Regions from separate parts of the Micromonospora sp. WMMD1274 genome, predicted to be linked through region 2. Evidence: riboswitches for the same ligand, from Rfam matches in the RefSeq annotation. Region 2 holds a riboswitch; each other region holds the start of a gene.
What was found. Region 2 has a riboswitch for cobalamin ahead of ACN27D_RS01700 (ABC transporter substrate-binding protein). Riboswitches for the same ligand answer to the same signal wherever they lie in the genome.
Positions count from the first base shown of each region.

Region 1: another riboswitch for cobalamin. It lies ahead of ACN27D_RS29150 (ribonucleoside-diphosphate reductase subunit alpha); the one in region 2 lies ahead of ACN27D_RS01700 (ABC transporter substrate-binding protein).
Region 3: another riboswitch for cobalamin. It lies ahead of ACN27D_RS24985 (peptidase); the one in region 2 lies ahead of ACN27D_RS01700 (ABC transporter substrate-binding protein).

Region 1 is NZ_JBMHMG010000001.1:6,183,777-6,187,043, forward strand. It holds gene ACN27D_RS29150 (ribonucleoside-diphosphate reductase subunit alpha) at 1-2,095, opposite strand, end outside; cobalamin riboswitch at 2,210-2,425, opposite strand; gene ACN27D_RS29155 (PrsW family intramembrane metalloprotease) at 2,545-3,267, shown strand, end outside.
Region 2 is NZ_JBMHMG010000001.1:453,256-456,522, forward strand. It holds gene ACN27D_RS01690 (CbtA family protein) at 1-248, shown strand, start outside; gene ACN27D_RS01695 (cobalt-precorrin-6A reductase) at 308-1,048, opposite strand; cobalamin riboswitch at 1,209-1,391, shown strand; gene ACN27D_RS01700 (ABC transporter substrate-binding protein) at 1,423-2,421, shown strand; gene ACN27D_RS01705 (FecCD family ABC transporter permease) at 2,460-3,267, shown strand, end outside.
Region 3 is NZ_JBMHMG010000001.1:5,256,611-5,259,877, forward strand. It holds gene ACN27D_RS24975 (ABC transporter permease) at 1-585, shown strand, start outside; gene ACN27D_RS24980 (ABC transporter ATP-binding protein) at 582-1,265, shown strand; cobalamin riboswitch at 1,421-1,584, shown strand; gene ACN27D_RS24985 (peptidase) at 1,631-2,725, shown strand; gene ACN27D_RS24990 (hypothetical protein) at 2,761-3,246, shown strand.

The DNA of each region.
Region 1 (3,267 bases), 5.7 Mb from region 2:
GCTCCCAGGCGGTGCGGAACAGCTCCCGCACCGGCGCGGGCAGCTCGGTGATGTCCTGCACCGAGCCCTCGGCCCGCTTGATCCGGTCGCGGACCTGCGGCGTCCACAGCCCGCGCGCCTTCAGCTCCCGCACCAGGTACGTGTTGACCTGGAGGAACTCCCCGGACATGGTCTCGCGCTTGAACAGGTTGGACACCTGCGGCTCGACGCACTCGTAGCACCCGGCGATGGACGCGATGGTGGCGGTCGGCGCGATCGCCACCAGCAGCGAGTTGCGCAGCCCGTGCGCGGCGATCCGCTCGCGCAGCGCCGCCCACCGCTGCGTCTGCGCCGGCTCCGCGCCCCACAGGTCCGGGTGCAGGTCACCCTTGGCGGCCCGGGTCTGCGGGTACGCCGGATGCGGGCCGAACTGCTCGGCCAGCCCGGCGGAGGTCTCCAGCGCGGTCAGCAGGATCTCCTCCTGCACGCGGGTGGACAGCTCCCGGGCCTGGGCCGAGTCGAACGGCAGGCGCAGCGTGAAGAACGCGTCCTGCAACCCCATCAACCCGAGCCCGACCGGCCGCCAGCGCGGGTTCGACGCCGCCGCCTGCTCGGCCGGGTAATAGTTGATGTCGATCACCCGGTCGAGGAAGACCACCGCCGTACGCACGGTGGCGCGCAGCCGCTCCCAGTCCACCCCGTCGGCGGTGACGTGGGCGCCGAGGTTCACCGAGCCGAGGTTGCACACGGCGGTCTCGGTGTCGTCGTTCACCTCCAGGATCTCCGTGCACAGGTTGGACAGGTGGATCACGTTGCCCGGCTCACCGGTCTGGTTGGACAGCCGGTTCGCGGCGTCCTTGAACGTCATCCAGCCGTTTCCGGTCTGCGCGAGCGTGCGCATCATCCGCCCGTACAGGTCCCGGGCCCGCACCGTGCGGACCGCGTTCTTCTCGGCCGCCCGGTACGCGGCGTCGAACGCCTCGCCGTACAGGTCGGGCAGCTCCGGGGCGTCCGACGGGTCGACCAGCGACCACTCGCCGTCGGCCTCGACCCGGCGCATGAACTCGTCCGGGATCCAGTTGGCCAGGTTGAGGTTGTGCGTACGCCGCGACTCCTCGCCGGTGTTGTCCCGCAGCTCCAGGAACTCCTCCACGTCCGGGTGCCACGGCTCCAGGTAGACGCAGGCCGCGCCTTTGCGCCGGCCGCCCTGGTTGACCGCGGCCACCCCGGCGTCGAGCGTCTTGAGGAACGGCACGATGCCGTTGGATCGGCCGTTGGTGCCCCGGATCAGCGCGCCCCGGCCGCGCACCCGCGACCAGGCGATGCCGATGCCGCCGGAGAACTTCGACAGCTTCGCCACCTGGTGGTACCGCTCGTAGATCGAGTCCAGCTCGTCGCGCGGCGAGTCGACCAGGAAGCACGACGACATCTGGGTGTGCCGGGTGCCGGAGTTGAACAGCGTGGGGGAGCTGGGCAGGTAGGCCAGACTGGACATCAGCCGGTAGAACCCGACCGCCTCGCCGGGGGTGCGGGACAGCCCGCAGGCCACCCGCAGCAGCCAGTACTGCGGCGTCTCCACCACCAGCCGGGTCTGGGGGTGCCGCAGCAGGTAGCGGTCGGCCACCGTGCGCAGTCCGAAGTACTCGAACCGCAGGTCGCCGTCCGGGTCCACGGCGTCGTCGAGCTTGCGGGCGTGCCGGGCCACGAACGCGGCCGTCTCGTCGCCGATCAGGCCCAGCCCGTGCGCGTACGCGATCGACTGGCTGAAGCTCGCCACGCCCTGGCCGCGGACCTCCTTGTCCACGTACGCGGCGAGCAGCCGCGCCGCCAGCTTCGAGTACTGCGGCTCCTCGCCGATCAGCTCCGCCGCGGTCTGGATCGACAACCGGTCCAGCTCGGCGGTGGTCGCCCCGTCGTAGAGCCCGCTTATCGTCTTGGTGGCCACCCGCAGCGGGTCCACCTCGTCCAGGTCGGCGACCCAGCGCTCGACCGCCCGGACGATCTTGTTGACGTCCACCGGCTCGGTGTCGCCGTCCCGCTTGCGTACCCGCATCGCCGGGCGGCGGGCCTCGGACCCGGCGGTCCCGGACGGGGGACTCTCCTGTACGACAGTCATGACCTCTCCTCGCTGTCACCGTCTGGAGACGGCGGGAGACGCCAACGGGCGCGGCACGGCCGGCCCGGCTGCTGGCGTCGGTCGTCCCGCGCGACCTCCGACCGCCGTACGCCGGAGGCGCACGGCGCGCTGGCAGGTCTTCGGACTCGCGGGCCCGACCGGGGTCGCCGGTCGCCTACCGGCCGTCGCTTCCCAGGCCGGTGGCCCAGTGCTGTTGACGGCTGTCGTTCCCACTCACCGCTGCGGGGCAGTCCCGGACTTCCACCGGGTTCCCTCTTGCCTCGGCCCGCCCCGAAGGGCTCGGCCGAACCAGCTGCGGCACCACCATATATGGCGGTGAGGGCTTGCGTGCAACACCAGATGTCGTGTCGGCGTGTCGGAATGATCTCACCGTCCACAGTGCCCACCCCCGATTCGGGCGCGGCCCGGCGGGCGCGATACTCGGCGGTATGGGGAATACCGGGCGCCGCTGGGCGTGGGTGGCGGTCCTGCTCGTCGGCGTCGGGCTCCACCTGCTGGTGCTGGAGACACTCGCCGGCACCGGGACCGTCACGTTCGTACCGGCGCTGATCGTGCTCGGCGCGTCCGTCGCACCCGCCACGTTCCTGGCCTTCGCCCAGGGGCGGCCGGCCCGCCGCCCGGTCCCCGGCTCCGTCGTCGGCGTCGCCGCGCTCCTCGGCGGTGTGATCGGCGTGGTCGCCGCCGGCTGGCTGGAGTACGGCACCCTGCACCGCCTCGGCGTCCTGCCGATGGCGCTCGTCGGCCTGGCCGAGGAGACCGCCAAGCTGATCGTGCCGGCCGGCATTCTGCTGCTGTGGCGGCGGCACCCGTCCCCGGCGCAGGGGCTGGTGATCGGCGTGGCCTCCGGCGCCGGGTTCGCCGCGCTGGAGACCATGGGCCACGCGTTCGCCGCGTTCGTCGGGTCGGAGGGCAACCTCGGCGCGGTCGAGCGGACGCTGCTGGTACGCGGTCTCACCGCGCCCGCCGCGCACCTGGCGTGGACCGGGCTGACCGCCGCCGCGCTGTTCACGTTCGCCGCCGCGCCCGGCGGCCGCAGACTGGCGGCGTTCCTGCTCACCTTCGCCGCCGCCGTCACGCTGCACACCTGCTGGGACACGTTCGGCACCCAGCCCGCGTACGTGTTCATCGGCGGCGTGTCACTGGGCTGGGTG
Region 2 (3,267 bases):
TCGCCAGCGTCGTGGTCGCTTGCGGCGGGTACCTCGTCGTCGTGGTCACCGCCGCCCTGATCCTGCCGACGGTCAACGAGGTCGGCAACTTCCCGGCCGACACGCTCTGGTATTTCCGCCGCGAGTCGATCCTCACCATCGCCACCCTATGGGCGGTGCTCGGCGTGGTCCTGACCGGCCTGGTCGGGCGCGACGCGGACCGGGCCGCCGAGGCTCAGCGTCGCCGCGAACTCGCCGCCTCCCTGTAGGACGTCGACCGGCCGGATCGCAGGGGCCGCGGTACCGCTGTGCCATCGCTGCGGCCCGCTTAGCGTGCCGGCTGCGCTCGAACCCAGGCGTAAGCCGTTTCCACCTCGGCAACGACACTGACGCTCGTCGGCGTGCCGGCCCGCCGCACGACAACGACAGGAAGCCCTCGCTCGGCCGCAACGTCCAGTTTGGCTACCGTATGATCCCCGCCTGAGTCCTTCGTCACCAGGACATCCACGTCGGCCATCACTCCACGCTCATGCTCGAGCGGGTAGGGCCCGCGGCTCTGCAGGACCGTCCAACGGACAGGCAGCAGGATCTCGGGTGGGTCGACCACGCGCACCAGGCACCGGTGTTCACGCAGCGGGTCGGCGAAGCGGTGCAGCGACTGGCGGCCAATGGTCAGGAACGGCCGCTCGCCCAGTTGCGCGGCCACCCCCGCGGCCTCATCGTGGTCGTCGACCCAGTGCCACGTCCCGGCGTCGGGTCGCGTCGACCACCCGGGGCGCTCTAGGCGCAGCAACGGCACCCCCGCGCGGCGGCACGCCTCCGCAGCGTTTGCGCTGATCCGCTCGGCGAACGGATGGGTGGCATCGACCACCACATCCACCGCCTCGGCGTCGAGATAGCCGACGAGTCCGTCCACCCCCCCGAACCCGCCTACCCGCACCTCACCGACGGGACGCCGCGGACGAGCCACCCGGCCGGCGAGCGACGTCACCACCTCGTCGCCGGCGAACACCAATCTATCGGCCAGCGAACGCGCCTCCCGCGTCCCACCCAGCACCAGCACCCTCACCCGTCCGCTCCGATCGTCGACACCGCCCGCACATCATCTCTCGGCGGCTGCCAACAGCGCCTCGACGTCCAGATGCTTCCCGACCAGAATCACCGAGCAGGTCGAAACCGATGTGACGACAGCAACTGCGGACGCAGTGACCGGGTCGGCACAACGGTGGTTAAGGTGTGTGCGCCGTGGTGTTCGGGAAGCCGGTGCGATGCCGGCGCGGCCCTCGCCACTGTGATCGGGAATGCCGTCGGCCCTCGTCGTTCGCGAGGTCACTGGGCTCATCGCCTGGGAAGGCCGGCCGCCGGCAGGTACACCCGTCAGCCAGGAGACCGGCCACGGCAACAGAACGACCTGTCCACGAGGTGTTGGAAGGCGGTCCCGCTGTGCGGTTCCCCATGTCCTGGCGCGTCGCCGCGCCGCTGTCTCTGCTCCCGATCCTGATCGCCGGCTGTTCCGCCGCCGAGACGAGCTCGCCGACGTCGGCTCCAAGCCCCGCTGTGGTGGCGGTCACCAACTGCGGGACCCCGGTCACGGTCACCCATCCGCCGGCCCGCGTGGTGACGATGAACCAGCCGGCCACCGAGATCATGTTGGCGCTGGGCCTGCAAGACCGGATGATCGGCACCGCCTACCTCGACGACGAGATCCTGCCGGACTATGCGGCCGCCTACGCGAAGATCCCCGTTCTGGCGAAGGAGTACCCGGGCAAGGAGAAACTCCTCGAGGCGGAGCCGGACTTCGTCTACGCCGCATTCAACAGCGCGTTCAGTGACGAGGGCGTCGGTGACCGCGCGGAATGGCAGAAGCTCGGTGTCGGCACCTACATCTCCCCCGCCGGCTGCCCGAAGGAGACCCGGCCGCCGAAGCTTGCGATCTCGGATGTCTTCACCGAGATCCGGGAGATCGCCGCGATCTTCGGGGTGACCGATCAGGCCGAGGCGTTGATCGCCGATCAGCAGGCCCGCATCGACAAGGCAGCCGGTAACGCCAACGGCAACGGCACCCGGAGCATGTGGTGGGACGGCGGCAGCGACGCGCCGAGCGTCGGCGCCTGCTGCGGCGGACCGAACATGGTCATGGCCGCGACCGGCGTGACGAATGTGTTCGCCGACGTGGGCGGCAGCTGGGCCGACACCAGCTGGGAAACAGTCGTCGAACGCGACCCCGATGTCATCGTATTAGTCGACGCGTCCTGGGATACCGCAGAAAAGAAAAAGGCGTTCTTGGCCGGGCACAGCACGCTCAAGGACCTGCCTGCGGTCAAACGCCAGCGGTACGTGGTGATCCCGTTCTCCTGCACCGTCGCCGGGGTCCGCAGCGTCCTCGGCATCGAAGCCCTGGCACAGGGCATCGGTGCCCTCCCGGCCAAGGCCGGAAACTGATCACCACAACGGACCGGGCGGCGGCGCGCACCACCCGGGTGCGCACCGCCGGCACGGCCGCCATCACGCTGACGCTCACGGCCGGTTTGCTGGCCTCGGTGACTTCGGCGATCACCATCGGCGCGGCGGACCTGTCCATCGGCACGGTATGGGCGATCATCGGCGAGCACCTCGGCCTCGCCAAGGCTGATGTATCGGTACTGCGCGGCCACATCGTCTGGAACCTGCGGCTGCCCCGAGTGCTCGCCGCCGCGACTGTCGGCGCGGGGCTAGCGGCGGTCGGTGCCGTCATGCAGACCGTCACGCGCAACCCCCTGGCCGACCCTTACCTACTGGGGGTTTCCTCCGGGGCGGCGCTCGGCGCGGTGCTGGTGATCGTCGCGGGAATCGGCAGCGGCATGGTCGCGGTCAGCGGTGGCGCATTCGCCGGCGCCCTGGCCACGTTCGCGGTCGTGGTGCTGCTGACCGCGCGGCGAGGTGCGCTCGCTCCGACCCGGGTGGTGCTGGCCGGGATCGCCATCGCCCAGCTGTGCGCCGCCTGCACCTCTTTTGTGATCATTTGGGTGGGTGACCCACGCGCCACCCAAAGCATCACCTTCTGGCTGTCGGGCTCGCTCGCCGGCTCCGGCTGGGCGAAGGTCTGCTGCGCTCTTCCGGTGCTGGCAATCGTGTTGCTGCTGGTCCTGTCGCACGCCCGGACGCTCAACGCGTTCGCCTTCGGCGAGGAGGCGGCGGCCGCGCTGGGCGTCGACGTAGGCCGCAGCCGATGGCTACTGCTGATAGGGACCGCGCTGCTGACCGCCGTATTGGTGTCCATCAGCGGGGCAATCGGTTTCGTCGGGCTGA
Region 3 (3,267 bases), 4.8 Mb from region 2:
CACACCCCTGTGGTGTGGACCAGCTTGGACGCGTGGCAGCGGATCGCGCCTCCCACCGGCACCGGTGGCGGTGGCCCGACGGCCACCGTCGTCGCCCTGACCACCACCTCGGGGGCCGATCTGGCGGCCATCGACCGGCAGGCGGGCACCGAGACGGTCTCCGTCGACGACTCGCTGTCCGCGATCGGCTCCTACACCTCCGAGAACGGCTCCCTACAGTTGATGCGCGGCTTCCTGTTCGCCATCTCCGCCCTGGTCATCGGTGCCTTCTTCACCGTCTGGACCATCCAGCGCAGCGGTGACGTCGCCGTGCTGAAGGCACTCGGCGCCTCCACCGCCAACCTTCTCAAGGACGCCCTCGGACAGGCCGTCGTCCTGCTCACCGGCGGCACCCTGCTCGGCACCGGCATCGCCGCCGCCCTCGGCGCCCTCGTCGCCGGGTCCGCGGTGCCGTTCCTCCTGACCCCGGTGACCGTCCTGCTCCCCGCGGCCGTGATCGTCATTCTCGGCGCGCTCGGAGCCGCTCTGTCCATCCGCCGCATCACCTCCGTCGACCCGCTGACCGCCCTGGGGAGCGCCCGATGAGCCTGAACCTGACCGACGTCACCCTCACCTACCCCGACGGCGAGGGCCGCCTGACCGCCCTCGACCGCGTCACCCTGGACGTACCCAAGGGCAGCCTGACCGCCGTGATCGGCCCTTCCGGCTCCGGCAAGTCCAGCCTCCTCGCGGTCGCCGCCACCCTCATCACCCCCGACTCCGGCACCGTCACCGTCGACGGCACCCCCACCACCGGCATGATCAGGAGCGAACTCGCCGACCTGCGCCGCCGCAGGATCGGCATCGTCTTCCAGCAGCCCAACCTGCTGCCCTCCCTCACCGCCGCCGAGCAGCTCCAGGTCATGGCCCACATCGACGGCCGCCCGCCGGCCACGGCCCGCACCCGCGCCATGGAACTCCTCGACGCGGTCGGCCTCGCCGGCCAGGCCGACCGCCGGCCCCACCAGCTCTCCGGCGGCCAGCGCCAGCGCGTCAACATCGCCCGCGCCCTGATGAACGACCCCACCGTGCTGCTCGTCGACGAACCCACCAGCGCCCTCGACCACGAACGCGGCGCCGCCGTCATCGACCTGATCACCCGCCTCACCCACCAGCAGGCCACCGCCACCGTCCTGGTCACCCACGACCGCACGCTCCTCACCGCCGCCGACCAGATCGCCGAGGTCCACGACGGCCGCCTCCACCTTCCGGCACCGGCCCGCTGAAGCGGCGCGACCCACGAGCTGTCCGGCCCGCAGCAGCAACCCGGCGTACGCCGGGACGCCGGCCCGTCCCCGGCCGGCGGGAACGCGGTCGCGGCCGACGGAATGTGAGACCGCCGACTCCGCCGCTCGTCACGGCACGTGTGCGGCTCCTGGCGCATTGACACCGGGGCTACGGCCACATAAGACTGTCGCGACAACTGAATCACCGCGTGTACGTGCGGGGGAAGACCGGTCGAAATCCGGCGCTGGCCCGCAACGGTAGGCCGTCCAGTGAACTCTGGCGGCGAGCCCGAATACCCGTCGTACGCGTGAATCCGCTCCCCACCCGTCGTGGCCCACGGGTCGGAGTCCCGACCGACCCGGCGTTGCCGCATCGGCCGGGCTTTCGACGACCGCCGGGCCGGAAAGGCGCTTCCGATGGTCGTCCGCCGAAGCCGGCACCGCCTGCTCGCGCTCCTCTGCGGCGTGCTCGCCGCCTCATCCTCACCACACCGGCCGTCGCCGCACCCGAGCGCGCCGCCCTCACCCGCCCCGAGGCCGCCGCCGGCTGGCTCGCCCGGCAACTGGTCGACGGGGAACGCTTCGAGGCGGTCTTCGACGGCGTCGCCTACCCCGACCAGGGGCTGACCCTCGACGCCGTGTTCGCCTTCGCCGCCGCGGGCGCCGCCGACGACTACAGCGCCGACGCGCTGGCCTGGGTCACCCGGCCGGACATCCGCGACGGATACGTCGGCGACGGCGTCGCCGAGGCGTACGCGGGCGCGACAGCCAAGCTCGCCCTCGCCGTGCAGGTGCGCGGCGGCGACCCGGCCGACGTCGGCGGGGTCGACCTGATCGCCCGGCTGCGCTCGCTCCAGACGCCGGCCGGCCGGTTCAGCGACCGGTCCGCGTACGGCGACTACAGCAACGCGTTCAGCCAGTCCTTCGCGCTGCTGGCGCTGGACCGCACAGCGGCCGGGGCGCCACCGGCGGCGGCCGCCTGGCTGGCCGGCACCCGATGCCCGGACGGCGGCTACCCGCTGCTGCCCGCGCAACCGGTCTGCGTGTCCGACGTGGACGCGACCGCGCTCGCGACGCAGGCGCTGCGCGCCGCGGGGCGTCCGGCCGACGCCGCCGCCGGGCTGCGCTGGCTCGTGTCCGTCCAAGGTGCCGACGGCGGCTTCGCCAACGCCGCCGGCACGCCGAACGCCAACAGCACCGGCCTCGCCGCGCAGGCCCTGCGCGACGGCAGCCGGCCCCTGGCCTGGGCGCGCGCCCGGGCGTTCCTCGCCGGACTCCAGGTCGGCTGCGCCGGGGCGCCGGCGGACCGGGGCGCTGTCGACTTCGACGGCGGCGGCTTCGACCCGGCCACCGCACCGCGGGCCACCGCCCAGGCCGTCCTCGGTCTCACCGGGACCGGGTACGCCCGCCTGTCCGCCGCCGGTGCCGAACCCGGCGCGCCGGCGCTCGCCTGCCCGTGAACCCCCTCGCCGCTCACCCGATCACAGGAGGACCCGTGTTCCGTCACCGTTCCACAGTCCGCACCTGGCTGGCCGGCCTGCTGGCCGCCGCCGTGGCGGGCGTCGCGCTGACCGCCGCCGAACCCGCGCCCCGGGCGGCGCACGCCGCCGCCTGCGTCGGCACCTCGGGAGTCACAGTGGTCGTCGACTTCGCCGCGCTCGGCGGCGGCGTCCAGGTCGGATGTGCCCCGGGTGACCCGGCCACCGGCCTGGCCGCGCTGCAGGCCGCCGGCTTCACAGTCACCGGCACCGCCCGCTGGGGCCTGGCCTTCGTCTGCCGGATCAACGGCAAGCCCACCGCCGCGACCGAGCCGTGCGTCAACACCCCGCCGGTCACGGCGTACTGGTCGTACTGGCACGCCCCCAGCGGCGGCTCCTGGTCCTACAGCACGTCCGGGGCGACCAGCTACAACCCCGCGCCGGGCAGTGTCGAGGGCTGGTCCTTCGGCGCCGGCGCCCCGCCGAGCATCGCCGCTCCCTAGGTGTGACCAGCGGCGCACCGG